2 regions of the Cellulosimicrobium funkei genome follow, and region 1 is predicted to be linked to the other one. Evidence: riboswitches for the same ligand, from Rfam matches in the RefSeq annotation. Region 1 holds a riboswitch; the other holds the start of a gene.
The links. A riboswitch is a leader RNA that binds a small molecule or an ion and turns the genes downstream of it on or off. The one in region 1 is predicted to bind FMN.
Positions count from the first base shown of each region.

Region 1 (15,292 bases):
CCGGCGTCGCGCGCCGCGGCGGCCCGCTGGTGCGAGCGCAGCGCGAACGCGTCCTGCTCGGGGCGGCCGATGCCGCGCGTCACGCAGCCGCGGTCGGTGAGCTCGCCCATGACCTCGCCGCTGAACGGGTCGTTCAGGCCGTCGTGCGTGAGCGAGTCGGCCATCGTCACGTCCCCGAACGCGAACTCGGAGCGCGACCCGACGACGAGGTGCGGCGCGTTCGTCATGGACTCCTGGCCGCCCGCGACGACGACGCTCGCCTCGCCCGTGCGGACCAGCCGGGCCGCGTCGATGATCGCGGTGAGGCCCGAGAGGCACAGCTTGTTGATCGTCACGGTGGGCACGTCCCAGCCGAGGCCCGCGAGGATCGCGGCCTGGCGCGCGGGGCCCTGCTTGGCGCCCGCCTGCACGACCTGCCCGACGATCACCGTGTCGACCTGCTCCGGCGCGACGCCCGCGGCCGCGAGCGCGCCGCGGATCGCGTGCGCGCCGAGCTCGGCCGCCGAGAGCGAGGCGAGCGCGCCGCGGAAGCGCGCGAACGGGGTGCGCGCGCCGTGCAGGAGGACCGGGGTGACCTCGTCCTCGGGGGTGACGGCGGCGGCGTCGGGCAGGGGGCTGGCGTCGGTGCTCATGGGACTCCGATCCGGGGAGGGCGAGGAGACGGGGCGAACAGGAAGGAGCCCCCGGCGCCGCGAGGAGGGGCGAGCGGCGCCGGGGAGCGGGGGGGAGGGCGTGCGCCCTCGGGACCGTCAGACGAACGCGGAGACGCCCGTGATGTCGCGTCCGACGATGAGCGCCTGGACCGACTCGGTGCCCTCATAGGTGTGCAGGGCCTCGATGTCGGCGAAGTGCCGCGCGACGCGGTTCTGGAGCAGGATCCCGTTGCCGCCGAGGAGGTCGCGCGCGCTCGCCGCGACCTCGCGCGCCCCGCGGGTGCACGTGTACTTCGCGAGCGACGCCTGCGGGCCGGTGAGCGTCCCCGCCTCGTCGAGCCGCGTCATCTGCGCGACGAGGAGCTGGAGCTGCGTGATCGTCGAGAGCATCCGGGTGAGGCGCTCCTGCACCATCTGGTTCGCGGCGAGCGGGCGTCCGAACTGGACGCGCTGCTTCGCGTACGCGACCGCGGCCTCGTAGCACGCGACCGCGTGCCCGACGGCGGCCCACGCAACCCCGAGGCGCGTCGCGAAGAGCACGCGCGAGGTGTCCTTGAACGACCGCGCGCCGGGCAGGGCGTTCTCGGCGGGGACGAACACGTCGTCGAGCACGACGTGCGCCTGCCAGATCGCGCGGAGCGACACCTTGCCGGTGATGGTCGTGCCCGTGTAGCCGGGGGTGTCCTGCGGCACGACGAACCCGTGGACCTGGCCGTCACCGTCGTCGCCGACGAGGCGCGCCCACACGACCGTGATGTGGCCCGACGACCCGTTGCCGATCCACTTCTTCTCGCCGTTCAGCACGTAGCCCTCGACGCCGTCGCGCGTCTCCGTGCGCGCCGTCGTCTCGAGCGAGACGGAGTCCGAGCCGTGGGTGGGCTCGGTGAGCGCGAACGCGCCGAGGATCTCCCCGCGCGCCATGGGCTCGGCGTACTTCGCCCGCTGCTCGTCGGAGCCGAGCATCTGGATGCTGCGCAGCGCGAGACCGCCCTGGACGCCGCAGATCGTCGCGACGGAGCCGTCGCCGCGCGACATCTCCATGGCGGCGAGGCCTGCCGCGAGCTGGCTCACGTGCGGACGACCGTCGACGTCGACGCCGTCGCGCAGCAGGTCGAGCTCGCCCATGCGCTTGACGAGGTCGAACGGCACCTCGGCGCGCTCCCAGTAGTCGTCGATGACGGGGAGCACCTCGTCCTGGACGAACTGCCGGACGCGCCGGAGGTGGGCGCGGTCCTCCTCGGTCGCGTCGGCGAACGCGCCGGCGTAGTCGAGGTCGAGCGGGGTCGCGAGGTCGTAGGTGGGCTCGGTGACGCCGGGCATGATCGGGGTGGTGGGCATCGGTGCTCCCCTGGGAGGGCGGCTGCGGTCGGTCGACCGTCCTCGACGCGGTTGCCCGGGATGCGGGCCCGGCGTCGGCGGCGGTCCCTCCCATAGTGCAGCGATACCCCGTCTCAGTCAATCGAGACGGCGTATCGGCGGGAGGTGTGCGCCTCCGTCGTAGGGTGCCTGCGTGACGACGACCGCCCGGGTGGCCTGGGACGACGACGCCTCCGCGGGCGAGTGGATCGCCGGGCGGCTCGGCGAGTTCGGCCCGCGCGTCGACGGCACGGTCCCGCGCGGGTACGCGGCGTACGCGTGCGTCCCGCACCCGTCCTGCGACGACGACGGCACCCTGGCGACGCGGGCCGACGCCCTGGCGGCGGTCCTCGGGCCGTTCACGGGGGACCAGCCCGTCCACCTCGGCCTGTGGACGGGGCACGCCTTCTTCTACGACCACGGGACCGACCCGCGCACGACCTCCGGCGTCGCCCCGTTCGTCGGGTGGCCCGAGGGCGAGCCACGGCCGACCCCCGAGGAGATCGAGCGGGCGCTCGACGACGCGTGGGGCCACATCGCGCCCACGCTGGTCGAGCGCCCGGCCGCCCCGATGCTCGAGCTTCCGCACCGCGAGTACCACCTGTGGACGGGGACGCTCGGCGACGTCGGCGCGTTCCGTGACCACCAGCCGCCGAACCTGTGGTGGCCGGCGGACCGGTCGTGGTTCGTCGGGACGGAGATCGACGCCACGGCGACCTACGTGGGTGGGAGCGACGCGCTCGCCAGGGCGGTGTGCGCGGACCCGACGCTGCGCGCGAGCCGCGTGGCGCCGTCGGACAGGATGCTGTTCGACGACTGACCCGCGGCCACGGCGGCGACCGGCCGGGAGCCGGCGGTCAGGCGGGCGCGCCCGCCGCCGCGGCGTCCGCCTCGGCAGCGGCGGCCGCGCGGCGGTTGACGCGCCACCACACGAAGAACCCGACGAGCGTGAACGCGCCGTAGAACACGTACATGAACGCCGACGCGTAGAAGCCGGCCGAGATCAGCAGCGGCACGCCCACGACGTCGACGGCGACCCAGATGAGCCAGAACTCGACCCAGCCCTTCGCCATGCCGTACGTCGCGAGCAGCGAGCCCATGAAGATCCACGCGTCGGCCCAGACGGGCTCGTACGACTCGAGCGCGCGGAACACGGGGGTCAGGAGGGCCGTGCCGCCGACGAGCGCGACGACGAGGAGCACGCGCTGGCGCCACGACGCCCAGCGCGGCACGACGGCGACGCCGTGGCTGTCCGCGTCGGCGTCACCGAGCCGCGCCTGGGTCTTGCGCCACTGCACCCACCCGTAGACCGACACGACGACGAACATCACCTGGCGGCCCGCCTGGCCGAGCAGGTTGACCGGGTTGGGCGTCGCGAACACCGCGCCGAGGAACACCGTGAGCAGCAGCAGGTTGCCGACGATGCCCACCGGCCACGCCCACACCTTGCGCCGCATGCCGCCCAGCGCCGACGCCAGGCCGAACCCGTTGCCCACGATCTCGCGCCACAGCAGGTGCTGGTCGCCGATCGTCAGCTGCGCGTCGAACAGCGCGTGGATCAGGTCCATCGGATGTCCTCGTCCTCCCGGGCACGAGCGCTCCGGGGTGAGGGCGGGCGGTGGGGACGGGCCACGAGGGCCCGACGGCGTCGCTCACCACGGCGAGACCGCGCCCCGTCGCGCGGGCTCGCGAGAGCCCGGCCGAGGACGGCCGCGCCGCACGTGCTTCCTCCCATCCGGACTGTCACCGTCGGTCCTGGAGTTCCACCAGGTCAACCGCGCGTGGGCGCGGGTCGCGGACTGTCACCGCCGGCTCGGAATTGCACCGACCCCGGAGCACGTTCGTGCGTACTGCGTTCTGCAACCGCCGATGCTACTCGCGCATTCCCCGGGCACGGGACTCGCACCGCACCGTCCCACGGATTGGAACACGATGCGATCTTGCGCCACCTGTTTGGCGGGGCGGGGTGGGAGGGGTCAGGCGAGGGCGTCGCGGACGGCGCGCGCGACGTCGTCCGCGACGGCCTGCGCGTCCGCGTCCGCGTCCACCACGGTCACGACGACGCGGCGCGCCGCGGGCACGCCGTCCCCGCTGCGCTCCCGGGCGGCGCCGTCCGGCGCGGCGTACCGGCCGACGGCGGCGCGGCGCAGGTCCGCGAACGCCTCCTCGAGCTGGGGGCGCAGGTCCTGCTCGGGGGAGCGCAGCCACCGGCGCAGGAGCGCGTTGTGCACCGCGACGACGGACGCCGCGAACGCGATGGACGCCGTCGAGCGGCGCTCGTCCGGCGGGAGCGCGTCGCGCAGGTACGCGGTGAACGCGCGCTCGTAGCGGTGGGTCGTGACGAGCTCGCGGTCGCGCAGCGCCGGCACCTGCTGGAGGAGCTGCCAGCGGGCCAGGGACGTCTCGCGCTGACCGACGTGGTGGTCGAACACCAGCCGCGCCGCGCGGCACACCTCGAGGTACGGGTCGACCGTCGGGTCGGGCGTGAGGTGCCCCTCGGCGTCGGGCACGGGCCGCGTCGCGGCGAGCATGACGACGACCTCGTCGAGCAGGAGCTCGTGGTCCGCGAAGACCACGTCCTCCTTGGACCCGTAGCGGCGGAAGAAGGTGGCGCGGCTGACCTGGGCGGCGTCGGCGATCTCCTCGACGGTCGTCTGCTCGTACCCCTTGCGGGTGAAGAGCTCGATCGCTGCGTCGACGGCCTGGGCATGGGTGCGGCTGCGGACGTCGGTCATGCACCGGACGGTACACCGGTACCCGGCGCTCGCCCGGCCCGGGGGCGGTGGCCCTGGGGCGGCGCCGGGTGCGAGGCTGGTGCCATGCCGGACCAGCCTCGCGTGCACGCGATCCACGTCGCGAAGGCCCGTCGGCTGCCGACGCGGGTCGTCGCGTCGGTCGAGGCCGAGGAGGGCAAGGGCCTCGTCGGCGACCGGTACCACGGGTCGAAGCACCGGCACGTGACGATCCAGACGCTCACCGACCTGGCGGCCGCCTCCGCGGACCTCGGGCAGGAGATCGACCCCGGCCTCACCCGGCGCAACGTCACGCTCACCCACGGCGACCTGCCCACGAAGCCGGGCTCGTTCCTGCGGATCGGGGACGTCGAGCTCCAGGTGCTGCGGATCGCCGCGCCGTGCCGGCTGCTCGACGACTGGATCGCGCCCGGCGCGATGCGCGCGATGCACGCGCGGGGCGGCGTCGTGTGCCGTCTGCTGTCGTCCGGCACGGTCCGGGCGGGCGACGTCGTGGTGTGGGACGCGGCGGCCGCCGGCGGGGCCTGAGCCCCGGGGCGGCCTCCGGCCCGACGGTGGCCGGGCGCGTGCCGTCGGCAGTGGCGCCCGTGCTTCGACGGTAGACCTGTGGTGGCCCCGCGTCGACGGCTGGGGCGGGTGAGACCGCGGGCGTCGGCGAGATCCCTGGTGCGCGGGCCGCGGGCGCCGCACCAAGGGTCAGCCGCCGAGGAACGCCTTCATCGCGAGGGTCGAGAAGAGCACCGCGCCGGCGGCGACGGCCAGGGCGACGACCCAGCCGTTCGCCCGCTCGACCGGGGGGACGGCGGGCCGACGCGCGGGGGCCGCGCCCCGCCGTCGGGCCCGGGACGCGCGGCGCGCGGTGAAGCGCAGGCCGCGCGCTGCCGCGCGGGCGGACGGCTGCTCGGGTGCGCCGTCGTGGGCGGGGAACGCGGTGTCCCGGGCGGGGGTGGGGGTCACGGTGCGCCTCCGGAGGTTGGCCGGCGCCGCTGACCGGCGCCGTACCGACAGTCTGTCCCGCGGCGCACCCCGGGCGCGTCGCCCGTCCGGTGGATCCTGCGGCCCGCCGGGGTGCGACCTCCGGATGACGCGCGCGTGGTCCTCGTGGCCCGCGAGGTGCACGCTCTCGCACCGCCGACCGCACGGGCGACCCCACGGCCGACCGCGCGACGGCCCGCACGAGCGACCGCTCGGCGGTCAGCGCGGGGCGTTCTCCTGGTACCGGGGCCGGCCGCCCCGGGCGGCGCGCTGCAGGTAGCGGACCTCGCGCAGCGCGACGGCCGCCGCGACCACCAGCGGGACCCACGCCCAGACGCGCCCGCGCAGCACCAGCACGAGGCACACGACCGCGACGACGATCCCGCCGAGCACGGTCGCGACGCTCGCCCAGCGCACGCCGGTCCGGAACTCGTCGGCCCGCTGCCACCAGCGGCGCAGCCGCTCACCGAGGCCGGGGCGGGGTGCCGGCCCCGGGCTGACGCTCATGCGCGGGCCTCGCGCGTGAGGGCGACGCCCTCGATGCTGCGGACGGCCATGCGGAGCGCGTCGGCGCGCGAGATCTCGCCGTCGTCGGCCATGGACCACGCGTTGAACAGCATCCACCACAGGGTGCGGACGATCCACGCCACGCTGAGCTGGTCGTCGACGACGCCGGCCTCCTGCCCGCGGCGCAGCAGCTCCCGCACCGGCTCCTCGGCCTGCTCGGACTCGGCCCAGAACGCGGACTCGGCGTCGGCGAGTTCGGTGAACAGCACCATGTACCAGGGGCCAAGGTCGAAGTACTCGAAGGCGAGGCGGCGCAGCGCGGAGGCCGGGGGCCCGTCGTCGAGCCGCGCGGCGGTGATCGCCGCCCGCGTGCGCTCGACGGTCTCGGCGCCGATCGCCTCGACGAGGTCGGCGCGCTCGGGGAAGTAGCGGTGCAGGGTCGTGCGGCCCACCTGGGCGGCCTGCGCGACGTCGCCGAGCGACGCGGACTTGTCCGTGCTGAGCACCGAGACGGCCGCGTCGAGGATCGCGCGCCGGGTCCGGGTGCGGGTGCCGCTCGTGGGCGGCGCGTCGGGTGCCGCTCCGGAGGGCGTCGCCGCGGAGGTGCTCCGCGCGCTCGTTCGTGCCGTCACGCGGCCCACGATAGCCCGCGTCGTGACGGAACGCCGGTTGTCACGGATGGAACACTCGTGTTCCACTAGGGGCGTCGAGCGCTCCGGCGCGCGACCGCCCGCGCCGCGTCAACGACGGTTGACACGAGAGAGGATGTCAACCATGGTTGACGACATGTCCCCGACCGCCACCACGCCCGAGGCCCCGTCCGCTCCTCGCGACGCCACCCCTCGGGGTCCGTTCCTCCCGCGCCTCGCGGTGCTGTGGCAGTTCGTCCGCCCGCACCGCCGGACCCTGCTGCTCGGCCTCGTGCTCGGTCTCGGGACGACGGCCGCCACCCTCGCGACGCCGATGGTCACCAAGTGGGTGCTCGACACGCTCGGTACGGGGGAGTCGCTGACCCCGGCCGTGCTCACGCTCGTCGGGCTGCTCGTCGTCGGGCTCGTGCTCGGGCTGTGGCAGTGGGTCCTGCTCGGCACGCTCGCCGAGCGCGTGGTGCTCGACGCGCGGTCGTCCATGGTGCGGCGCTTCTTCCGCGCGCGGATCGGCGCGCTCACCGGCCGCCCGACGGGCGAGCTCGTCACGCGCGTCACGTCCGACACGGTGCTGCTGCGCGAGGCGGCGTCGTCGAGCCTGGTCAACCTCGTGAACCTGGCGGTGTCCCTGGTCGGGACGGTCGTCCTCATGGGCGTGCTCGACCTCGTCCTGCTCGGCACGACGCTCGGGGCGATCGTCGCCATCGGCGTCCTCGTGGGCGCCCTCATGCCCCGCATCGCGAAGGCGCAGGAGAAGGCGCAGGAGTCGCTCGGCAGCCTGGGCGGCACGCTCGAGGGCGGGCTGCGCGCGATCCGCACCATCAAGGCGAGCCGCGCGGAGGGCCGCCAGATCGACCGGGTGCTCGACGACGCGCAGGACTCCGCGCGCCACAGCGTGCGGGCCGTGCGGACCGAGGCGGTCGCGTGGAGCATCGCCGGGGGCGGCATCCAGCTCGCGATCATCGTCATCCTCGCGCTCGGCGCCTGGCGCGTGGACCAGGGGCTCCTGGCCGTGTCGAGCCTCGTCGCGTTCCTGCTCTACGCGTTCCAGATCGTCGAGCCCGTCACGGGGCTGACCATGAACGTCACCCAGCTCCAGGCCGGCATCGCGGCCGCGGGGCGGATCCGCGAGGTCCAGGCCATCGAGCCGGAGGAGGACGACGACCCCGCCGCGCGTCGCCCGGCCGGGGTGGGCGCGGCGTCGGGCACGGCGGCCCCGCACGACGCGCCGCGACTGTCGCTGCGCGGCGTCACCGCGCGGTACCTGCCGGGCGGCGAGCCCGTGGTGCGCGACCTCGACCTCGACGTGCCCGCGCGCGGGCACGTCGCGATCGTCGGCCCGTCCGGGGCGGGCAAGACCACGACCTTCTCGCTCCTGCTGCGCTTCCTCCAGCCCGAGTCGGGACGGATCCTCCTCGACGGCGTGCCCTACGACGACCTGACGTTCGACGACGTGCGGCGCCGCTTCGCGTACGTCGAGCAGGAGACCCCCGTCGTGCCGGGCACCATCCGCGAGAACCTGCGCCTCTCGGACCCCGCCGCGACCGAGGAGGCGATGTGGGCGGCGCTCGCGCAGGTGCGGCTCGACGCCAAGGTGCGCTCGCTGCCCGACGGCCTCGACACGTCGCTCGTCGGGACGACCGTCTCGGGCGGCGAGCGCCAGCGCGTCGCCCTCGCGCGCGCCGTCCTGCACGCGCCCGACGTGCTGCTCCTCGACGAGGCCACCGCCCAGGTCGACGGGCTCACCGAGGCCGCCGTGCACGCCGTCATCGAGGACCTGGCCCGGGACCGCGCCGTCGTGACCATCGCGCACCGCCTGTCCACGGTCATCGACGCCGACGTCATCCTCGTCATGGAGGACGGCCGTGTCCGCGCGCGCGGCACGCACCCCCAGCTTCTCGCGACCGACGAGCTCTACCGCGAGCTCGTCGCCGCCCTCCGCATCGCCACCGAGGAGGCCCCCGCACCGCGCTGACCCGGGTGCGGCGATGAGTTCCGCGCCCGCCCGCGGTCGGACGTGTCGTCAGGACGGACGACGGCGGTCGCGGCGCACGCGGACGCGGAGGGTGAGGGCGGCATGGGGAACGTGACGTGCGACGTGGCGGTGTCGGTGGACGGGTACTCCTCGCGCCCCGACCAGACGCTGGAGCACCCGTTCGGCGCGGGCGTGGACCTGCACCGGTGGATGGTCGAGACCGCCGACGAGAACGCGGCCGAGATCGCCGCGATCGTCGACGCGGGGGCGTTCGTCATGGGCAGGAACATGTTCACGCCCGGGCGAGGGGACTGGGACCCGGACTGGCAGGGCTGGTGGGGCCTGGAGCCGCCGTACCACGCGCCGGTGTTCGTGCTCACGCACCACCCGCGCGAACCGCTCGTCCTGGAGGGCGGGACGACGTTCTTCTTCGTCACCGACGGCGTCGAGTCAGCGGTCGCGCAGGCGCGGGAGGCCGCGGGGGACCGGGACGTCGCGATCGCGGGCGGGGCCGCGACCATCAACCAGGTGATCACGGCGGGGCTGCTCGACGAGCTCCGGCTGCACGTCGTGCCCCAGGTCCTCGGCCACGGCGACCGCGTGCTCGACGGCGTCCCGCCCCTCGCGCTCGAGACCGTCGCCGTGCGAGCGGCGTCCCAGGTGACCCACGTGACCTACCGGGTGCGGGGGCCGCTCGGCTGACGTGCCTCCCGGCGCGAGGCTCTCCCGGCAGGCTCAGCCGAGCACGGCGAGGAGGAGCGGCGCCGCGACGACCAGCACGACCACCGACCCGAGCACGACGACCCGCCGCCACGGCCCGACGTCGTCCCGCGCCCGGCGCTCGCGCGTCCGGTCGGTCCACGCCGCGCCGTCGTACCAGCGCTCGCTCCCCGAGCCCGGTACGTCCGCGTACCACCCCGCCGGTGCCTTGCGCACGTCGCCTCCTCGCGTCCCGGTCCGGTGAGCCCTCGCACGACATGTGTCGCGGGCCCTCTGTCTCTGACACGCAGCGACGCCCCGAGAGGTTCCACCCGAGCGGGAGGACGTGCCGGAGGTGCGGCACACTGTGCGCGTGGAGAACCGCCCCGGGGCGCCGCCCAGTGGTCCCGAGCTCGACCCGGTCGGGGCGTGGGGCCTCGTGATCAGCCTGGTGCTGGGCGGGGTCGCCGCCGTGCTGTCGCTCGTCGGCTACCTGGTCGACCTGCCGCCGTGGCTCGTGGGCGTCTGCCTGGGTGCCGCGGTCCTCGGGGGGATCGCCGCCGCCGTCTTCTCCGCACGCCTGGCGCGCCTCGAGCAGAGGTCGGCCGGGCGTGTGCTGTGGGAGGCGGTGACCGCCCCGGTCCGCTTCGTGCTCGACGTCCTGTTCTAGCCCGTCAGCCCGAGGCGTGACGGACCGCGCCCTACAGCTGGGCGACCTGCGCGGCGCCGTCGGTCGCGATCTGCTCGAACACGCGCTCGTCGCCCGCGAACTGGGTGCCCGGGATGGGCCGGTGGACGACGATCTCCGTGATGCCGGCCTCCGCGTACCCGCGCGCCGTCTCGACGAACGCGTCGACCGACTCCAGCGCGGGGTCGGGCGTGAAGCCCGTGAGCAGGATGCGCTCCACCGACCCCGGGTCGCGACCGACGTCGCGGCACGCGGTCTCGAGCCGCTCCACCTGGTCGCGGACGGCGGCCCGCGACTGCGCCGGGGTCGCGTCGTCCCCGAGGCGGCCGTCGCCCGTCGTCACCCACGCCTCCCCGTAGCGCGCGGCCAGCCGCAGCCCGCGCGGGCCGGTCGCGGCGATCGCGAAGGGCACCCGGGGCGACTGGACGGGGCCGGGGATGGTCCGCGCCTCGTGCGCCCGGTAGTGCCCCTCGTCGTGCGTGACGGCGGGCTCGGTGAGCAGGCGGTCGAGCAGGATCGTGAAGTCGCGCAGCCGGTCGGCGCGCTCCCGGGCCGACCACGGCTCGCCGCCGAGGACCGTCGCGTCGAAGCCCGTCGTCCCCGCGCCGAGGCCGACGGTCACGCGCCCGCCCGACAGGTCGTCGAGCGTCATGACGTCCTTCGCGAACGTCACCGGCTCGCGGAAGTTCGGCGACGACACGAGCGTGCCCAGCCGCACCCGCTCGGTGACGCCCGCCGCGGCGGCGAGCGTCGGGACCGCGCCGAACCACGGGCCGTCGCGGAACGACCGCCACGACAGGTGGTCGTACGTGTAGGCGCCGTGGAACCCGAGGTCGTCGGCGGACCGCCACACGTCCCGGCCCTCGCGCCACGGGTAGATCGGCAGGATCACGGTGCTCACGCGCATGGTCGCCAGCCTAGGGTGGAGGAGTGATCCAGCACACCGTCGCCTTCCGCCTCGTCCACCCCGCCGGCAGCGCGGAGGAGGCCGAGTTCCTCGGCACCGCCCGCGCGACGCTCACCGGGGTCCCGGGCGTCCGGGACTTCACCGTCTCGCGCCAGGTGAGCCCGAAGAGCCCGCTGACGTTCCAGTTCTCCATGGTGTTCGACGACGACGCCGCGTACGCCGCGTACGACGCCCACCCGGACCACCGCCGCTTCGTCGCCGAGCGGTGGGTCACCGAGGTCGCGGAGTTCCAGGAGCTCGACCTCGTTCCTCTGACGGACTGACCGCACCGCCTTCGCGGAGCGGGCGTCGTGCGGGCGGGGGCGGGTGCGCGATGTGGCAGGGTGACGGCATGACCCAGATCGACCTGCGCATCTTCACCGAGCCCCAGCAGGGGGCGTCGTACGACGACCTCCTCGCTGTCGCGAAGGCCACCGAGGACCTCGGTTTCGACGCCTTCTTCCGCTCCGACCACTACCTCGTCATGGGCGACGGCGACGGGCTGCCCGGCCCGACCGACGCCTGGACGACGCTCGCCGGCCTCGCCCGCGAGACGAGCCGCATCCGGCTCGGCACGCTCGTGTCGTCGGCGACGTTCCGCCACCCCGGCGTGCTCGCGATCCAGGTCGCGCAGGTCGACCAGATGTCGGGCGGCCGCGTCGAGCTCGGCCTCGGCGCGGGCTGGTACGCCCGCGAGCACGAGGCGTACGGCATCCCGTTCCCGGAGAAGCGGTTCGGGATCCTCGAGGAGCAGCTCGCGGTGATCACCGGGCTGTGGGAGACGCCGGTCGGCGAGACGTTCTCGTTCAGCGGCGAGCACTACACGCTCACGGACTCCCCGGCCCTGCCGAAGCCCGCGCAGGAGCGCGTCCCGGTGATCGTCGGCGGCCACGGGCCCCGGCGCACCCCGGCGCTCGCGGCCCGGTACGCCAGCGAGTTCAACGCGGCGTTCCCCGACCCGGGCGTCCTGCCCGACCGGTTCGAGAACGTGCGCGCCGCGTGCCTCGACGCCGACCGCGACCCCGACTCGCTCGTGTACTCGGCGGCGTTCGTCGTCGCGGTGGGCAAGGACGAGGCGGAGTTCCGCCGTCGGGCCGACGCGATCGGGCGCGAGCCCGACGAGGTCCGCCGCAACGGCCTGGCCGGCACGGTCGGCGAGGTCGCGGACAAGATCGCGGCCGCCGCGGAGCAGGGCGCGACGCGCTTCTACCTCCAGGTGCTCGACCTGCACGACCTCGACCACCTGGAGCTCGTCGCGAGCGAGGTCGTGCCGCAGCTGCCGTGACGCCCGTGCCCACGGGTCGCCCCGGAAACACCGCCGTGACGTCGGGCCACTACCCTGCACCGGGGGTTTTTTCACACGGGCTTCACGGACGGGAGAGACATGAGCGCCATCGGGTGGCGGTTGCACGGTGACGGGAAGACGGTCCGACCGGGGGACGTCGTCGACCCGGACGAGCGTCTGACCTGGCCGCGGACCATCGGGATCGGGATGCAGCACGTCGTCGCCATGTTCGGCGCGACGTTCCTCGTGCCGCTCCTCACGGGCTTCTCGCCCGCGACGACGCTGTTCTTCTCGGCGATCGGCACGGTCGGGTTCCTGCTCATCACGCGGAACCGCCTCCCGAGCTACCTCGGGTCGAGCTTCGCGTTCATCGCGCCGATCGGTGCGGCGACCGCGTCCCAGGGCCAGTCGGTCGCGGTCGGCGGGATCCTCGTCACGGGCCTCGTGCTCGCGGCCGTCGGCCTCCTGGTCCACGTCGCGGGCGCGCGGTGGATCGACGTCGTCATGCCGCCGATCGTCACGGGCACGATCGTCGCGCTCATCGGGCTCAACCTCGCCCCGGCGGCGTGGGGCAACTTCCAGCAGGCGCCGGTCACGGCCGTCGTCACGCTCGCCGCGATCATCCTCGTGAGCGTCCTGTTCAAGGGGATCCTCGGGCGGCTGTCGATCCTCGTTGGCGTGGTCGTCGGCTACGTCGTGGCCGTGATCCAGGGCGAGGTGTCGTTCGACGAGGTGCGCAAGGCTGCCTGGGTCGGGCTCCCGGAGTTCGTCACGCCGACGTTCGACGTCGCCGTGCTCGGCCTGTTCGTCCCGGTCGTGCTCGTGCTCATCGCGGAGAACGTCGGGCACGTGAAGTCGGTCGCCGCGATGACGGGCAAGAACCTCGACGACCTCACCGGCCGCGCGCTCTTCGCCGACGGCCTCGCGACGACGTTCGCGGGCGTCGGCGGCGGGTCGGGCACGACGACCTACGCCGAGAACATCGGCGTCATGGCCGCGACGCGCGTCTACTCGACCGCGGCGTACTGGGTCGCGGCGGCGACCGCGCTGGTGCTCTCCCTGTCGCCGAAGTTCGGCGCGCTCATCGCGACGATCCCGGTCGGCGTCCTGGGCGGCGCCGCGACGATGCTCTACGGCATGATCGGCATCCTGGGCGCGCGCATCTGGGTGCAGAACAAGGTCGACTTCTCCGACCCGGTCAACCTCACGACCGCGGCCGTGCCGCTCGTCGTCGGCATCGCCAACTTCACGTGGGTCGTGGGCGACCTGACGTTCGAGGGGATCGCGCTGGGCACCGCCGCGGCGCTCGTGATCTACCACGTGATGCGGAACCTCTCGCGGTGGCGCGGCACGACGCAGGAGCCCGCGAGCCCGGCGTCGGCCCCCGGGGGCGACGAGCCCGCCGTCCACGAGACGGTCGAGGACGCCCGCTGACGCGACGCGCGGGAGCGGCCTCCTCGGAGGTTCCACGGAGACGACGGCCCGGCAGGCGTGAGCCCGCCGGGCCGTCGGCTAGAGGCGCAGGCCCAGGACGAGGCCCTCGGCGACGTCGAGCCGGGTGAAGCCGAGGTGCTCGTAGAAGCCGATCGCGGACGCGTTGTCCTCCGCCACGCCGAGGTGCACCCCGGGCGACCCGGCGGCGCGGAGCGCGTCGAAGAGCACCTCCATGAGGCGGCGGCCGTTGCCGCCGCCCTGGGCGGACGGCAGCAGGTCGACGTGCAGGTGCGACGGGTAGTCGCCGAGCACGGACGGGTCCGTGCGGTGCGGGCGGTGGATCTGCTCGACGAGCGCCTCGTCGCGCGACCCCGCGGGGAAGCTCCCGAGGGGGTAGCGCTCCCGCAGCGGCGGCCACCACTCGCGCTCGCACCGGTCCTCGAACGTGGCGGTGTCGCGGGCGCCGAGCACGTAGCCGGCGGCGACGCCGTCGGCCTCGACGACGGACGCCAGGCCCGGCTCGAGCGCGAGGTACGCGCCGAGATAGACCTCGCCGAGCAGGCGCTGGTCGGCGTAGAGCCCGCTCGCGTCGGCGCCGGACGCACCGGTCCGCAGGCAGATCTCGTACAGGCGGTCGACCTCGGCGGGGTCGGTGGTCCGGGCGGGCCGGAGGGGCAGGGTGCTCATGGGTACCGTTCGGCGGTCAGGGTGCCCGGCGGGCGCCGGGCCGGGACGTGCTAGCTAGCCCTCGGCGGGGGGCACGGGCAGCGGGCGGGGCGTGATCTCCTCGATCGGGACGCACCCCGTACGGCTCTCGAGCGGGACGTCGCCGGACAGGCCGACGAGCTCCGGGTCCACGATGTTCTCGAAGTCGGCGCCCACGTAGAGGTCGACCGTCGCGTCCCCGCGCGCGTCGAGCACGAGGCCAGGGTTCTCGTAGTGCGCAGCGAGGGTGTACGCCTGCGCGATGCCCGCGGCACCGAAGTGGATCTGCGTGCGCGACACGACGTCGGACTTCCCGTCGCCGTCGAGGTCCGGGGCGTTGCCCGTCGAGAGCACCGCGAACCCGCGCGACGTGAGGATGTCCTGGTTGAGCCGACCCAGCGGGTCGTCCTTGCCGGACGCGTTGTAGACGTTGACCTGGATCTCGCCGGTGGCGACGGGCAGGGTGCCGTCCGCGAGGCAGGGGACCTTGACCCCCGCGAGGTCGTCGACGGGCTCGGGGGAGGACAGCTCCCGGTCGAACGGCGCCTCGATCGCGCCGGTGTACACGGCGAGGGCGCCGATCCCGACGACGGCGAGCGCCGCGATGAGCAGCCCGAACACGACTGCCTGGCGCTCGTGCATGCGCCGGCGGCGGACGGCGCGCGCGGT
Region 1 is NZ_FTMI01000002.1:711,269-726,560, forward strand. It holds gene BXA05_RS07385 (acetyl-CoA C-acyltransferase) at 1-632, opposite strand, end outside; gene BXA05_RS07390 (acyl-CoA dehydrogenase family protein) at 750-1,991, opposite strand; gene BXA05_RS07395 (hypothetical protein) at 2,164-2,829, shown strand; gene pnuC (nicotinamide riboside transporter PnuC) at 2,867-3,577, opposite strand; FMN riboswitch at 3,728-3,851, opposite strand; gene BXA05_RS07405 (TetR/AcrR family transcriptional regulator) at 3,986-4,744, opposite strand; gene BXA05_RS07410 (MOSC domain-containing protein) at 4,829-5,290, shown strand; gene BXA05_RS20690 (hypothetical protein) at 5,459-5,719, opposite strand; gene BXA05_RS07420 (hypothetical protein) at 5,957-6,244, opposite strand; gene BXA05_RS07425 (TetR/AcrR family transcriptional regulator) at 6,241-6,876, opposite strand; gene BXA05_RS07430 (ABC transporter ATP-binding protein) at 7,019-8,866, shown strand; gene BXA05_RS07435 (dihydrofolate reductase family protein) at 8,969-9,568, shown strand; gene BXA05_RS20025 (DUF2510 domain-containing protein) at 9,602-9,802, opposite strand; gene BXA05_RS07445 (hypothetical protein) at 9,939-10,235, shown strand; gene BXA05_RS07450 (LLM class flavin-dependent oxidoreductase) at 10,267-11,160, opposite strand; gene BXA05_RS07455 (Dabb family protein) at 11,184-11,483, shown strand; gene BXA05_RS07460 (LLM class F420-dependent oxidoreductase) at 11,561-12,484, shown strand; gene BXA05_RS07465 (uracil-xanthine permease family protein) at 12,584-13,918, shown strand; gene BXA05_RS07470 (GNAT family N-acetyltransferase) at 13,997-14,605, opposite strand; gene BXA05_RS07475 (LytR C-terminal domain-containing protein) at 14,660-15,292, opposite strand, start outside.

Region 2 (15,292 bases), on a different contig from region 1:
GACCCCCGCGGCGGCGACCGCCTCCAGGAGCGCGGCGAGCAGCGCGGTCCCCACCCCGCGCCCGGCGTGCGCCGGGTCGAGGTAGATCGTGTCCTCGGCGGTGTGCCGGTAGGCGGGCTTGGGGCGCCAGGCCGACGCGTACGCGTAGCCCGCGACGACGGCGCCGGTCGGGGAGCTCGGCCCGCCCGGGGCGTCGACCTCGGCGACGAGGAACGGCAGGCCGCGCGCGGTGACGTCGTCGAGCTTGCGGTGCCACGCCGGGACGTCCCAGACCTCCTCCTCGAACGTCACGCACGTGTCGCGCACGAACGGGGCGGCGATCTCCGCGACCCGCGGCAGGTCGTGCACCGTGGCCGGGCGCACCGTCACGACGGGTGCGGAGGCGTGCGGGTCCCCGGGGCGGTGCGGCGTGCCGCGGACGGAGGCAGGGGCCGGGCCGGGGGAGGGGGAGGAGAGGTCGCTCACGCGACGAGGGTACGAGCACCGGGCTCCGGCACGCGCCCCTAGGCTGGGGCCCATGGCAGCCCTCATCGCACCGAGCATCCTGTCCGCCGACTTCGCGAACCTCGAGCGCGACCTGAACGCGATCGCCACGGCGGACTACGCGCACGTCGACGTCATGGACAACCACTTCGTGCCGAACCTCACGCTCGGGCTGCCGGTGTTCGAGCGACTGGCGCAGGTGTCGCCCGTCCCGATCGACGCCCACCTCATGATCGAGGACCCTGACCGCTGGGCGCCGGCCTACGCGGAGGCGGGCGCGGCGTCGGTCACGTTCCACGCCGAGGCCGCTGCTGCCCCTGTGCGGCTCGCTCGCGAGCTCCGCCGCCTGGGAGCCCGCGCAGGCGTCGCGCTGCGCCCTGCGACGCCGGTGGAGCCCTTCCTGGACCTGCTGACCGAGGTGGACATGATCCTCGTCATGACGGTCGAGCCGGGCTTCGGCGGGCAGTCCTTCATCGAGGGGACGCTGCCGAAGATCCGGCGGGCGCGCGAGGCCGTGAGCGAGTCGGGACTCGACGTGTGGATCCAGGTCGACGGGGGAGTGTCGCGGTCGACGATCGAGCGGGCCGCGGACGCGGGGGCGAACGTCTTCGTCGCCGGGTCGGCGGTCTACGGGGCGGAGAACGTGCCCGAGGAGATCCAGGCGCTGCGCGAGCTGGCGGAGGCGTCGGCGCACGCCCACTGACGTCAGGAGGGGAAGGGGCCCTTACGGGCCCCTTCTTCGTTCCACATAAAATAGTGTGCCAAGCGCATATTTCACTTCTGCCAGACCGCGGAAAACTCACCACCAAGCACAGAGGAGCGGGGCGGCGGTCGTCGGACGGCGAAGCGCGGCCGCTCAGGGTGAGGCGGTTCTCGCGAGCGCGGACCTCGACGGGAGCGGGCGAGAACGCGTCGGACCGTCGGTCGCGCCCGCGCGGAGCGCACCCGGAGTAACATCGGCCGTTGCAGAACGCAGTACGCACGAACGTGCTCCGGGGTCGGTGCAATTCCGAGCCGGCGGTGACAGTCCGCGACCCGCGCCCACGCGCGGTTGACCTGGTGGAACTCCAGGACCGACGGTGAAAGTCCGGATGGGAGGAAGCACGTGCGGCGTGGCCACGCCTCGGCGCGTGGTGCTCCGGCGACCCGCCGGTGCACCCGTCCGGGACGGTGACGGCCTCGCCGTGGTGAGCGACGCCGTCGAGCCCTCGTGGCTCGACCCGCCGCCCGCCCTCACCCCGGAGCGCCCGTGCCCGGGAGGAGGACGATGGGCGAGCACCCCCGCACCCTGACGGTCGACGACGCGATGACGCGCGCGCTCGAACTGGCGGTCCGAGGGCCGGCGCACGGGCCGAACCCCCGCGTCGGGTGCGTCCTGCTGGGCCCTCCGCCCGGCGCGACCCTGCCCGACGGCGCCGCGCCCGGTTCGATCGACCCGCACCCGCGGCCCGTGCTCGCCGAGGGGTGGCACCGTGGCGCGGGCACGCCGCACGCCGAGGCGGCGGCCCTCGCGGACGCCCGGGCGCGCGGCGTCGACGTCGCCAGCGCGACGGCGGTCGTGACGCTCGAGCCGTGCGCCCACACCGGTCGCACCGGCCCGTGCGCCGACGCGCTCGTCGCCGCAGGCGTGGCGGAGGTCGTGCTCGCCGTCGACGACCCGAACCCCGTCGCCACGGGCGGCGCGCACCGGCTGCGGGCCGCGGGGGTCCGCGTCGTGCGCGGCCTGCGCGCCGCCGAGGGCGAGGAGCTCCTGCGGGTGTGGCTCACGGCCGTCCGGCGCGGCACGCCGTACGTGACGCTCAAGACGGCCACGACGCTCGACGGCTACGTGGCCGCCCAGGACGGGACGAGCCGGTGGATCACCGGGCCCGCAGCGCGCGAGCACGCGCACCGCGTGCGGGCGGAGGTGGACGCGATCGTCGTCGGCACGGGCACGCTCCTGGCCGACGACCCCGAGCTCACCGCGCGGGTGCCCACCCACGGCTCGTCCCACGAGGCCGCGAGCGCCGCGCGTCTGGCGGAGCACCAGCCGTTGCGGGTGGTCGTGGGCCTGCGGGGGATCCCGCCGGCGGCGCGGGTCCGCGGGGAGGGTGGCGAGCTGGTGCACGTGCTGACGCGGGACGTCGGTGAGGTGCTGGAGCGGCTCGCGGAGCGCGAGGTGCGGCACGTGCTGGTGGAGGGCGGTCCGACGCTGGCGACGGCGTTCCTGGCCGCGGGCGCGGTGGACGAGCTGCACGCGTACGTGGCCCCGGTGCTGCTGGGGGGCGGGCGGCGAGCGGTGGACGGGTTGGGTGTGGCGACGATCGCCGACGCGCACCGGTTCCGCACGGTGGAGGTGAGGCGTGTCGGGGACGACGCGCTGGTGGTGTCCAGGAAGAGCACGGAAGGACGGGTGGGTTGATGTTCACGGGGATCGTGGAGGAGATCGGCAGGGTCCGGGGGATCGCGTTCCCGGGTGGCGCGGGGGAGGACGCGGTGCTCACGGTCGAGGGGCCGCTCGCGGCGTCGGACGCGGCGCTCGGTGACTCGATCGCGGTGAACGGGGTGTGCCTGACGGTCACGAGCCTCGGGGGCGACGGGTCGTTCACGGCGGACGTGATGCCGGAGTCGTTGCGTCGGACTGCGCTGGGTGACCTCGTGGCGGGGTCGCCGGTGAACCTGGAGCGGGCCGTCCGGGCGGACGCGCGGCTGGGCGGTCATGTGGTGCAGGGCCACGTGGACGGCGTCGGCACGCTCGTGAGCCGCATGCCGGGGGAGCGGTGGGACGACCTGGTGCTCTCCGCACCTGCGGGTCTGACGCGGCACGTGGCGGAGAAGGGCTCGATCGCGGTGAGCGGGGTGTCGTTGACGGTGACGCACGTGGATGACGAGACGTTCGGCGTCTCGCTGATCCCGACGACGCTCGAGGCGACGATCCTCGGGCGACTGGTGCCGGGCGACCGGGTGAACCTCGAGGTGGACGTGCTCGCGAAGTACGTCGAACGCCTGCTGGTGTCCGGCGTGGTCCCCGGGAGCGCGTCGTGACGGGCGCGGGGTCCGCGAGCGCCGCGGTGCCGGAGGGGTCGGGGGGCGTGCGGCTGGGGTCGGTCGAGGAGGCGTTGGCGGCGATCCGGGCGGGGCGTCCGGTGCTGGTGGCGGACTCGCCGGACCGGGAGAACGAGGCGGACGTGGTGTTCGCGGCGCAGGGGGTGTCGGCGGAGTGGGTGGCGTGGACGATCCGGCACTCGTCGGGGTACCTGTGCGCGCCGATGCCGGCGGCGCGGGCGGACGCGTTGGAGCTGCCGTTGATGGTGCCGCACAGTCAGGATCCGCGGCGGACGGCGTACACGGTGACGGTGGACGCGGCGACGGGGGTGTCGACGGGGATCTCGGCGGAGGACCGGGCGCGGACGTTGCGGGTGCTGGCGGATCCGGCGTCGGGTGCGAGTGATCTGATCCGGCCGGGTCATGTGCTGCCGTTGCGGGCGGTGCCGGGGGGTGTGCTGCATCGTGCGGGGCACACGGAGGCCGCGGTGGACCTGGTGCGTCTGGCGGGGAGGGGTGAGGTCGGGGGTATCGCGGAGCTGGTGCACGACGACGGGACGATGATGCGTCTGGGGGACGCGGCGGCGCTGGCGGAGCGTGACGGGTTGGTGCTGATCACGATCGCGGACCTGGTGGCGTGGCGGCGGGTGCACGACCCGGCGCCTGCGGTGGCCGCGGAGGTGCCGGGTCGGGAGGCGGTGGCGCGGCGGGTGCACCGCACGTCGTCGGCGGAGCTCCCGACGGTGCACGGCCGGTTCCGGGTGGTGGGGTACCGGGACCTGCGGACGGGGGCGGAGCACGTGGCGCTGGTCCCTGCGGTCCCCCCTGCTGGTGCCTCGGGCCGGGGTGAGGCTGGTGCGGAGGCCGCGAGCGCCGTCGGGACGGAGGTGGTGCCGGTGGTGCGGGTGCACTCGGAGTGCTTGACGGGGGACGCGTTCGGGTCGTTGCGGTGCGACTGCGGTCCGCAGCTGCAGGCGGCGTTGGGGCGGGTAGCGGCGGAGGGGGGTGCGGTGGTGTACCTGCGGGGGCACGAGGGTCGCGGCATCGGGTTGCTGGCGAAGATCGGGGCGTACGAGCTGCAGGACGCGGGTCTGGACACGGTGCAGGCGAACCTGGAGCTGGGGTGGCCGGTGGACCGTCGGGAGTACGGGGCGGCGGCGGCGATCCTGGCGGACCTCGGGTTGTCGCGGGTGCGGTTGCTGACGAACAACCCGGCGAAGGTGACGGGCCTGGTGGCGTCGGGCATCGACGTGGTGGGGGCGGAGCGGATCGAGGTGGGTCACGGGGAGCACAACCGGGCGTACCTGGTGACGAAGAAGGTGGCGATGGGTCATCTGCTGGACACGGTGGCGGTCCCGGACGGGGCTGTCCTGGTGGAGCCGGGCGACGAGCCGGGTACGGAGACGAAGGAGGACGAGGGATGAGCGGGGCAGGTGCGCCGACGGTGAGCGTGGACGGGTCGGGGCTGCGGGTGACGGTGGTCGCGGCGAGCTGGCACACGGAGGTGATGGACGGGTTGCTGGCGGGCGCGCGGCGGGCGTTGGCGGCGGCGAACGTGTCGCACGTGAGCGTGGTGCGGGTGCCGGGGTCGTTCGAGCTGCCGGTGGCGGCGGCGCGCGCGGTGGAGCACGGCGCGGACGCGGTGGTGGCGCTGGGCGTGGTGATCCGTGGGGGGACGCCGCACTTCGAGTACGTGTGCCAGGCGGCGACGTCGGGTCTGACGGACGTGAGCGTGCGCACGGGGGTGCCGGTGGGGTTCGGTGTGCTGACGTGCGACGACGAGCAGCAGGCCCTGGACCGGGCGGGCCTGGAGGGGTCGCGGGAGGACAAGGGTGCGGAGGCCGCGGAGGCGGCGGTCGCGACGGTCGTGGCGCTGCGCGACCTGTGACGGACCGGGTCGGGGCGTGCCCGCTGGGCGGACACGCCCCGGCCGGGTCCGGGTGGCGGATACCCTGGAGCCCGTGAAGACGTTCGAGTCCCTGTTCGCGGAGCTGTCCGAGAAGGCCACGACGCGACCTGCCGGTTCCGGCACGGTCGCTGAGCTGGACGCCGGCGTGCACGCGATCGGGAAGAAGGTGGTCGAGGAGGCCGCCGAGGTGTGGATGGCCGCCGAGTACGAGGGCGACGTGAAGACGGCGGAGGAGATCTCCCAGCTCCTCTACCACCTGCAGGTCCTCATGCTGGCGAAGGGTCTGAGCCTGCAGGACGTGTACGAGCATCTGTGAGCGGCCGCGCCGGTGAGCGTCCCCGCTCCCGGCCGCGAGCGCCGCTCGCCCCTCGCTCGTCCCTGCTGTTCCCCTCTTCCTGCCCGATCCCCTGAACGAAGGTCCTGTCATGCTGCGTATCGCCGTCCCCAACAAGGGGTCCCTGTCCGAGCCCGCCGTCGAGATGCTGCGCGAGGCGGGGTACCGCCAGCGCCGTGACCCGCGCGAGCTGGTGCTGGCGGACCCGGACAACGACGCCGAGTTCTTCTTCCTGCGCCCGCGCGACATCGCGGTGTACGTGGGGTCGGGCACGGTCGACGTCGGGGTGACGGGTCGGGACCTGCTGCTGGACTCGGGCGCGGACGCGGTGGAGCACATGCAGCTCGGGTTCGGGGGGTCGACGTTCCGCTACGCGGCGCCGGCGGGGACGATCACGTCGTTGGAGCAGGTGCAGGGGCTGCGGGTCGCGACGTCGTACGAGGTCCTCGTGGAGGGGCACCTGCGGGCGCACGGGGTGGACGCGACGGTGGTGCACCTGGACGGTGCGGTCGAGTCGGCGGTGCAGCTCGGGGTGGCGGACGTCGTCGCGGACGTGGTCTCGACGGGCACGACGCTGCGGGGCGCCGGCCTGGAGGTGTTCGGCGACCCGATCCTGGTGTCGGAGGCGGTGCTGATCCGGCCGCGCAAGGTTGCGGAGGCGGACGTCCCGGCGGGGGTGGAGGTGCTGTCGCGTCGTCTGCAGGGGGTGCTGACGGCGCACGAGTACGTCCTCATGGACTACGACGTGCCGGTGTCGCTCGTGGACCGTGCGGTCGCGATCACGCCGGGCCTGGAGTCGCCCACGGTGTCCCCGCTGCACGACCGGGACTGGGCGGCGGTGCGGGCGATGGTGCGCCGCGACCGCACGAACCAGGTCATGGACGCCCTGTACGACGTGGGTGCGCGCGCGATCCTCGTGACCCGGATCCACGCCTCGCGCCTCTGACCTCGTGCCGCCGGTGGGTGGTCGGCGGGTGTGAGACGGTGGCGGCATGAGCACCGACCCGTTCCCCGACCCCGGCCTGCCGGGCGACCGCGACGACGACCCGTACCGCACGTTCCGGCCCCGGTTCGGCCTGGTGTCGGCGTGGGCGACGGGCGTGGTCGTCGTCGGCGGGTGCGTCGTGGTGGGGCTGTCCGCGACGGGGCCGCTCGGCACGTCGTGGGTGAACCGGCTGTCCATCGCGGCGTTCGCGCTGTTCGCGGCGTGGCTGCTGTGGCGCCTGGGCGGCGTGCACGCCGTCCCGACGCGCGAGGGCCTGCGGGTGCGCAACGTCATCTACACGCGCCGCCTCGCCTGGCCCCAGATCGTGTCGGTCCGCTTCGGCTCCGGCGACGCATGGGTGCGCCTCGACCTCGCGGACGGGTCCACCCTCGCCGTCATGGGCATCCAACGGGCCGACGGCGCCCGGGGCGAGGCGGAGGCGCGTCGCCTCGCCGCCCTGGTGAAGGCGCACGGCGAGGCCCACGAGTAAGCACCGCAGGCGCGCGGCCCCCGTGCCCGCTCCCCCCTCACCCCGCACCGACGACGACGGCCCCCGGATCGAGGAGATCCGGGGGCCGTCGTCGTGCGCCGGCGGGGCTGCCGCCGGCGGCGCGGGTCAGAACGCGGCGCGGTGGCGCGGCTTGCGCTCGCCCCGGTCGTCGGCACGGTCGAACCGGTCACGACGCTCGTCACGACGACCCGACGGGCCGTGCCCGGCACGCGGGCCCCGGGACGCGGGCGCGCCCTCGTCGAGACGGATGCGCAGCGCCTTGCCCGCGACCCGCGCCCGCGAGATGCGGTCCATCGTGTCCGCGTCGAGCGGCGCGGTGATGTCCACGAGCGAGAACGACGGGAAGATGTCGATCTTGCCGACGTCCGACCCGGCCAGGCCCGCCTCGTTCGTCAGCGCGCCCACGATCCCGCCGGGCATCACGCCGTCCTTGTGCCCCACCGACAGGCGGTAGCGCGTCCCGACGGCGTCGCGGCGGATACCGCGCGTCCCGTCGCCCTCGCGCCGGCCCGACGCACGGTCGCCGCGCGACGGACGCTCGCCCGCGCGCTCCGTACGACGCGCCTTCGACTGCTCGCGCGCCGCGGCCCGCTCCGCCTCGAACCGCTCCTGCTCCTCACGGGCACGCGGACCGTCGTCGCCGACCGCGAGCGCCGCCATGGCCGCTGCGAGGTCGACCGGGTCGACGTCGTGCTCGGCGAGGAAGGTGCGCACCATGTCGGCGTACATCGACAGGCGGCCCGCCTCCTGGCGGGCGGGAACCTGCCCGAGCAGGGCCCGCACCTTGTGCGCGGACACGTCCGCGGGGGAGGGGATCTCGATCTCCTGCAGCGGGGTGCGGGTCGTGCGCTCGATCGCGCGCAGGCGCCCGCGCTCGTGCGGGGTGACGAAGCTCAGGGCCTCGCCGGTGCGGCCCGCGCGGCCGGTGCGGCCGATGCGGTGCACGTACGCCTCGGGCTCGCCCGGCAGGTCGAAGTTCACGACGAGACCGATGCGGTCCACGTCGAGGCCGCGCGCGGCGACGTCGGTCGCGACGAGGACGTCGAGCGCCCCGGAGCGCAGGCGCTCCACGATCCGCTCGCGCTCCTTCTGCGCGACGTCGCCCGAGATGGTCGCGGCCGAGATGCCGCGCTCGACGAGCGCGGACCCGACCTCCTCCGCGGCGCCGCGCGTGCGGGTGAACACGATCGCGGCCTCGGCGTCGGACGTGGCGAGCACGCGCACGAGGGAGCCGGTCTTGTGGCGGAACGGCACGACGGCATACGTCTGGCGCACGCTCGTCACCGTGGAGGACTGCCGCGCGACGGCGATCTCGACCGGGTCGGTGAGGTGCTCGTTCGCGACGCGGCGGATCGGGGCGGGCATCGTCGCGGAGAACAGCGCGACCTGACGCTCGCGCGGCGCGCGGGAGAAGATCGTGTCGACGTCCTCCGCGAAGCCCATGCGCAGCATCTCGTCGGCCTCGTCGAGCACGAGGAAGCGCACGTCGTCGAGCACGAGGGTGCCGCGCTCGATGTGGTCGATGACGCGCCCGGGCGTGCCGACGACGACCTGCGCCCCGGCCGCGAGCGCCCGCTGCTGCGGCTGGTAGGGCGAGCCGCCGTACACGGCGACGACGTCGACCTTGGGCAGGTGGGTCGCGAACGACTCGACGGCGTCGGCGACCTGCATCGCGAGCTCGCGCGTCGGGGTGAGGACGACGGCCTGCACGCGCCGCAGCGTGGGGTCGATCGCGGCGAGCAGCGGGAGGCCGAACGCGGCGGTCTTGCCGGTGCCGGTCTGCGCGACGCCGGTGATGTCGCGGCCCGCGAGGAGCGCGGGGATGGCCTCGGCCTGGATCGCGGACGGGGTGACGAACCCGAGGTCGGCGACGGCGCGCTCGAGGGGCGCGGGCAGGCCGAGGTCGGAGAACACGGGGCCGGTGGGAGCGGTCTGCTCCGCGACGGCGGGGGAGGTGTCGGTGGAGTGGTCGAGGGCGTGCGAGGGCGCGACGACGTCAGCAGTCATGAAAGGGTGAGGACCGTTCGTTTCGGGGTGTGGAGTGGCGTGCGGTCACCGGGTCGGTTCTCGCAGGTCGCACTCCCGAACACACCAGGCCGGCCACCGCCACGATCGGGGAGATCAGGGGGGTCGGCCACTCTCACGGACACACGCGGGACGAGCGACGAACTCCAGACGTCCACCCATCGTACCGGAGCGCGCGGGCGGGCCGCGGGGCCGGGCCCGGTGACGTCCCTCACCCGCACCCGCCCCGCCGGTGCCCGGCCCGCCCCGGACACCGGGCGAAGCGGGTGATTTCGGGCCCTGCGGGGCGCCGCGCCGCGAAATGAGGGCCCAGGTCACCGGGGCCGGTACGTAGGATGGTCGCGCGCGGCAGGTCGCCGCGACGGCGCGACGCGAGCACGGGGCGGTGGGTGTGACGGCAGGGCAGCAGGTCAGCTCGCGCGTCCTGACCGTCCCGAACGTCATCAGCCTCCTGCGGCTGCTCCTCGTGCCCGTGTTCGCGGTGCTCATCGTGCGCGGCGACGACGTGTGGGCCCTGGTCGTCCTCGCGGTGTCCGGCGCGTCGGACTGGCTCGACGGCGTGCTCGCGCGCCGCCTGGACCAGGTGAGCCGCGTCGGGCAGATGCTCGACCCCGCCGCCGACCGCCTCTTCATCCTCGTCACCCTCCTCGGGCTCGCGTGGCGCGACGTCGTGCCCGTGTGGCTCGTCGTCGCGATCGTCGCGCGCGACGTCCTGCTCGCGGGACTGCTGCCGCTGCTCGCCCGCCACGGCTACGGGCCGCTGCCCGTGAGCTTCGCGGGCAAGGCCGGCACGTTCGCCCTGCTGTACGCGTTCCCGCTGCTGCTCCTCGCGGAGATGCCCGGCTGGCTCGGCGACGTCGCCGCCGTCACCGGGTGGGCGTTCACCTGGTGGGGCGTGGGCCTGTACTGGCTCGCGGGCGCGCAGTACGTGCTGCAGACCCGGGCGCTCGTCCTGCGCGACCGCGCCGCCCGCACCGACCGGCCCGGGACCGCGACGAAGGAGACGCCGTGACCGACACGCGACCGGACCAGCCCGCCGCCGCGCGCCGCGCACCCGTAGATGCGTCCATGACCCTCCTCAACGAGGTCATGCACCGCCCCCTCGACCCCGGCTACGCCGCCGCGGCCGCGCGCCGCGCCGCCGGGCAGACCCCGCACCGCGGGCGCACCGGCACCGTCGCGCTCGTCGCCCTCGCCGTCGTCCTCGGCATCGTCACCACCGCCGCCGCCGTGCAGCTGCGCGCCCCGCAGCCCGGCGTCATCGCCGCACGCGAGACCCTCGAGCAGGAGATCCTCGAACGCCAGGCCACCGCCGAGGAGCTCTCCGCGCGCGGCGCAGAGCTGTCCGGCGAGATCGAGCAGCTCCAGGGCGCGGCGCTGAGCGGTGCGAGCGCCGACGTGCTCGACAGCCTCCAGGAGGAGGGCGCGCTCACCGGGACGCAGCCCGTCGAGGGCCAGGGCGTCGTCGTCACCCTCGACGACACCGGCGGCGGCCTGTCCTCCGGGGCCACCGACGCGAGCTCGCTCGTGCACGACTCCGACCTGCAGCGCGTCGTCAACGCCCTGTGGGCCGGCGGCGCCGAGGCCGTCGCGATCAACGACCAGCGCCTGACCGGCCTGTCCGCGATCCGCAGCGCCGGCGACGCCGTGCTCGTCGACCTGCAGCCCCTCGTCGGCCCCTACCGCGTCGAGGCGATCGGCGACCCCGACGCGATGCGCACCTCGCTCCTGCGGTCCGGCACGTCCGACTTCCTCCAGCTCCTCGGCACCCAGTACGGCATCCGCTCCGGCGTCACGACGCAGAGCCGCCTCGACCTGCCCGGCCGGTCCGCGCCCACGCTGTTCTTCGCGCACGCCCCCGAGACGACCGTAGACTCCGACGCACCCGCCGAGGAGACCAGCCCCGCGCCGGGCACGACCGACGGGTCCGGGACCCCATCCGCACCGCACGAGACAGGGCAGGAGATCGTCGAATGATCGCAGTCGTCGGACTGGTGGTGGGCATCGTCGCGGGCCTCGTCCTGCAACCCACCGTGCCCGTGTCGCTGCAGCCCTACCTCCCCATCGCCGTCGTCGCCGCCCTCGACGCCCTGTTCGGCGGCCTGCGCGCCCGGCTCGACGGCCTGTTCGACGACAAGGTCTTCCTCGTGTCGTTCCTGTCGAACGTCGTCGTCGCCGCCCTCATCGTGTTCCTCGGCGACCAGCTCGGGGTCGGCAGCCAGCTCTCGACCGCCGTCGTCGTCGTCCTCGGCATCCGCATCTTCTCCAACGCCGCCGCGATCCGGCGCCACATCTTCAAGGCGTGAGCATGAGCCGCGACCCCCGCGACCAGGCTCCGGGCGACCGGCCCGAGCACCCCGCCACGCCCGCGGACGGTGACGACGCCGCCGTCGACACCCCCGCCGTCGACACCCCCGCCGTCGACACCCCCGCCGTCGACACCCCTGCCGTCCCCGGCACCGAGCCCGGGACCGACGACGACTCCCACGACGCCGAGCCCGCCCCGGCCCGCACCGACGACTCGAACGAGGACGCGGCGACCCCCGTCGAGACCGACCCCGGCCCGGGTGCGCCGTCCGGCACGCCTCACGACGACCCGGTCGACCCCGCAGCGGTCCCCGACGACCCCACGACGTCGAGCGACGCACCGGCGGCCCGTGACCAGACCACGGTCACCACCGACCACCACGAGGACGACGGCAGCACCGTGGCCGGCACGACCCCGACCGGTGCCGCGCCGACCGGCGCGCCCTCGCCGAGCGACCCGGGCACCAGCGACCCGGGCACCCCGGTGTCGAGCGACCCCACCGTCCCGGGCGACGCCGCAGCAGCGGGGGAGCGCCCCGCACCCGACGACCGCACCGACGACCCGCGCACCGCCACCACCCCGCCGGACCGCCCGACGCCGGGCGCGACGACCACCCCGGAAGCCGCGGCGCCCGAGCAGGACGCCGAGACCGCGCCCACCGCCGAGCCGGACCCGGTCACCGGGGCGACGGCCGCCGTCGGGCGCCACGGCACCCCCACCCAGCCCGAGCCGCGCGGGCTGCGCGGCCTCGGCCGGGCGATGCGCCCGCGCGCGTCGCGCTCCCAGGTCATGGTCGGCGTCCTGTGCGCGCTGCTCGGCTTCGCGCTCGTCGTCCAGGTGAGCCAGACGCAGGAGGACCAGCTGTCCTCCCTGCGCCAGAGCGACCTCGTGCGCCTGCTCGACGACGTCACCCAGCGCTCCGGCGAGCTCGAGGAGCAGGTGTCCTCGCTCGAGGCCACGCGCGACGAGCTGCAGTCCGGCTCCGGCCGCGAGCGCGCCGCGCTCGAGCTCGCCGAGCAGCAGGCCGAGACGCTCGGCATCCTCTCGGGCCGGCTCCCCGCCGAGGGCCCGGGCGTCGAGATCGAGGTCGTCGAGGGTGCCGAGCCGCTCAAGGCGTTCGGCCTGTTCAACGTGCTGGAGGAGCTGCGCAACGCGGGCGCCGAGGCCATGGAGGTCAACGGCGTCCGACTCGTCGCGAGCAGCTACTTCGAGGACACCTCCGACGGCGTCGTCGTCGACGGACAGGTGATCTCGTCCCCGTACCGGTGGACCGCGATCGGCGACCCCTCGACGCTCGAGACCGCGCTCGAGATCCCCGGCGGCGCCATGGCCTCCCTGCGGGCCGACGGCGCGCGCACCACCGTCACCCAGCAGGACCAGGCCGAGGTCACCGCGACCGTCGAGCCCCGCGCACCCCGGTACGCGACCCCCGTCCCCGCCGACGAGTGACCCGGCTTCCCGCGGGCCCACGGGCCGGGGTAGGTTGGGACGACCGAGGGTCGCACGCACCGCGTGACCTGCAGGTGTAGTAGTTTTCGAGCACCAGTTTCCCGCACCCGGGGCTCGCCCCCCGGTGCGGTTTCCGAGCTCGAGCACGACGTGCGTGAGCCCCGAGGAGGCGTGATGAGTGTCCCAGGCGGTCCTGAGGTGCCGAACCGGGCGACCAGCGACACGACGGTCAGCTTCGGCCGGATCGAGGCCCCGATCGAGGAGGGCGTGCAGCCCGGGGGCCTGAGCCCCGAGGAGCACGCCGCCGTCGCCGCCCTGCCCCGCCACTCGGCCCTGCTCATCATGCAGCGCGGCCCCGGCCAGGGCTCGCGCTTCCTCCTCGACGCCGAGCGCACCGTCGCCGGGCGCTCCGAGCACGCCGACATCTTCCTCGACGACGTCACCGTGTCACGCAAGCACGCCGAGTTCGTGCGCGAGGGCGAGCACTTCGTCGTGCGCGACGTCGGGTCCCTCAACGGCACCTACGTGAACCGCAGCCGGATCGACGCCGTCGCGCTCGGCACGGGCGACGAGGTCCAGATCGGCAAGTACCGGCTCACGTTCCACGCCAGCCCGCACGCGGCGGCGTCGGCGGGCGGCGCGGCCTCCCCGTCGTGAACATGTCGACCGGCGCCGCGCACGCCACGGCCCCGGAGCCCGCGGACGGGCCCGAACCGTGGCCCCAGGGGATCTCGCGCCGCGCGACCATGCGCATCTCCGACGTGCTGCGCGCGCTGCGGGCCGAGTTCCCCCACGTCAGCCACTCCAAGCTGCGCTTCCTCGAGGAGCAGGGCCTCATCGAGCCGGTGCGGACCGCGTCGGGCTATCGCCAGTACAGCCCCGCCGACGTCGAGCGGCTCCGGTTCGTGCTCGTCGAGCAGCGTGACCGCTACCTGCCGCTGAAGGTCATCAAGGACCGCCTCGCCGCGCTCGACGCCGGGACCGACGCCGAGACGCTCGCCCCCCGCCTCGCGACCACCGACGGCGAGCCCGGGTCGGCCGCCGTCCGCCAGCGCTACACCGTCGACGCGCTCGTCTCGGCCGCCGGGGTCGAGCGCGAGCTCGTCGAGGGCCTCATCGAGGCCGGCGTGCTCCGCCAGGCACCGGGCGGGCAGCTCGACGCGCGCTCGCTCGACGTCGTCGTGCTCGCCGCCGGCCTCGCGGACTACGGCATCGAGCCCCGCCACCTGCGCTCCCTGCGCACCGCCGCCGACCGCCACGTGAGCCTCGTGCAGCAGGTCGTCTCGCCGTGGCGCGGCCAGCAGAGCCCGTCCGCGCGCGCCCACGCCGGCACCGTCGCGTCCGAGGTCGGCGAGCTGTGCGCGCAGCTGCACACCGTCTTCGTGCGCCAGGGCGTCGACGACCTCACCCGCTGACGCCCGCACCCGCCCCGCCGCACCTCCCGCGACGCCCTCCGCGTGTCGCGCGCACGCCCGGTGCGCACCCCCTGCCGGATGCCGGGCGGAGTCGTACGGTGGTGGAGTGAGCGACGACGTCCCGATGGTCCCGGTGGAGGTGCTGGGGGTCCGTCAGCAGCAGCGCGACCAGGAGATCGTGGTGCTGCTGCTCGACGACGCGTCCGAGCTCGTGGTGCCGATCGTCATCGGCCCGCGGGAGGCGAGCGCGATCGCCATGGCGCAGGCAGGGCTGCCCACGCCGCGGCCCATGACGCACGACCTGCTGCGGGACCTGCTCGACGCGGTGGGCGTGCGGCTCGAGCGGGCGGAGATCGTCGCCCTCGACGGCGGCATCTTCTTCGCCGAGCTCGTGCTCAGCAACGGCGTGCGGCTCGACTCGCGCGCGTCGGACGCGATCGCCGTCGCGGTGCGCACCGGGAGCCCGGTGCTGTGCTCGGCGGAGGTCGTGGCGACGGCGGGCGTCGAGGTCGTCGACGTCGCGCAGCAGGAGGAGGTCGAGAAGTTCCGCGACTTCCTCGACCACGTCCAGCCCGAGGACTTCTCGGTGGACGAGTAGAGCGGTCCCGGTGCGTGGCGGCCCGACCCTCGGGTCGTGGTCGAGGCTTCGGGACACACCGGACAAGACAGACCTTCGACCTCGGGTCGAGGGTTCAGCGGTCGGCGCGACGACGTGGCGGGCGCGACACGCCCGCACGCCCGGGGCGTCGGTCGTTGACGGCCCCGGACGGCGCCCATAGTTTGGTCGTGACATCACCCCAGGAGGCGACAGTGAACAGCAGCGGTGAGGCGAGCGTCGGTGTCGGCGCG
Region 2 is NZ_FTMI01000003.1:406,297-421,588, reverse strand. It holds gene BXA05_RS10060 (GNAT family N-acetyltransferase) at 1-465, opposite strand, end outside; gene rpe (ribulose-phosphate 3-epimerase) at 518-1,186, shown strand; FMN riboswitch at 1,467-1,592, shown strand; gene ribD (bifunctional diaminohydroxyphosphoribosylaminopyrimidine deaminase/5-amino-6-(5-phosphoribosylamino)uracil reductase RibD) at 1,751-2,884, shown strand; gene BXA05_RS10045 (riboflavin synthase) at 2,884-3,507, shown strand; gene ribB (3,4-dihydroxy-2-butanone-4-phosphate synthase) at 3,555-4,931, shown strand; gene ribH (6,7-dimethyl-8-ribityllumazine synthase) at 4,928-5,395, shown strand; gene BXA05_RS10030 (phosphoribosyl-ATP diphosphatase) at 5,469-5,732, shown strand; gene hisG (ATP phosphoribosyltransferase) at 5,842-6,696, shown strand; gene BXA05_RS10020 (PH domain-containing protein) at 6,743-7,225, shown strand; gene BXA05_RS10015 (DEAD/DEAH box helicase) at 7,352-9,253, opposite strand; gene clsA (cardiolipin synthase ClsA) at 9,663-10,283, shown strand; gene BXA05_RS10005 (DUF881 domain-containing protein) at 10,280-11,248, shown strand; gene BXA05_RS10000 (small basic family protein) at 11,245-11,577, shown strand; gene BXA05_RS20540 (DUF881 domain-containing protein) at 11,580-13,028, shown strand; gene BXA05_RS09990 (FHA domain-containing protein) at 13,203-13,685, shown strand; gene ftsR (transcriptional regulator FtsR) at 13,688-14,443, shown strand; gene BXA05_RS09980 (bifunctional nuclease family protein) at 14,568-15,041, shown strand; gene BXA05_RS09975 (MerR family transcriptional regulator) at 15,254-15,292, shown strand, end outside.
Region 2: linked by a shared signal. The riboswitch ahead of ribD (bifunctional diaminohydroxyphosphoribosylaminopyrimidine deaminase/5-amino-6-(5-phosphoribosylamino)uracil reductase RibD) and the one ahead of pnuC (nicotinamide riboside transporter PnuC) in region 1 are both predicted to bind FMN.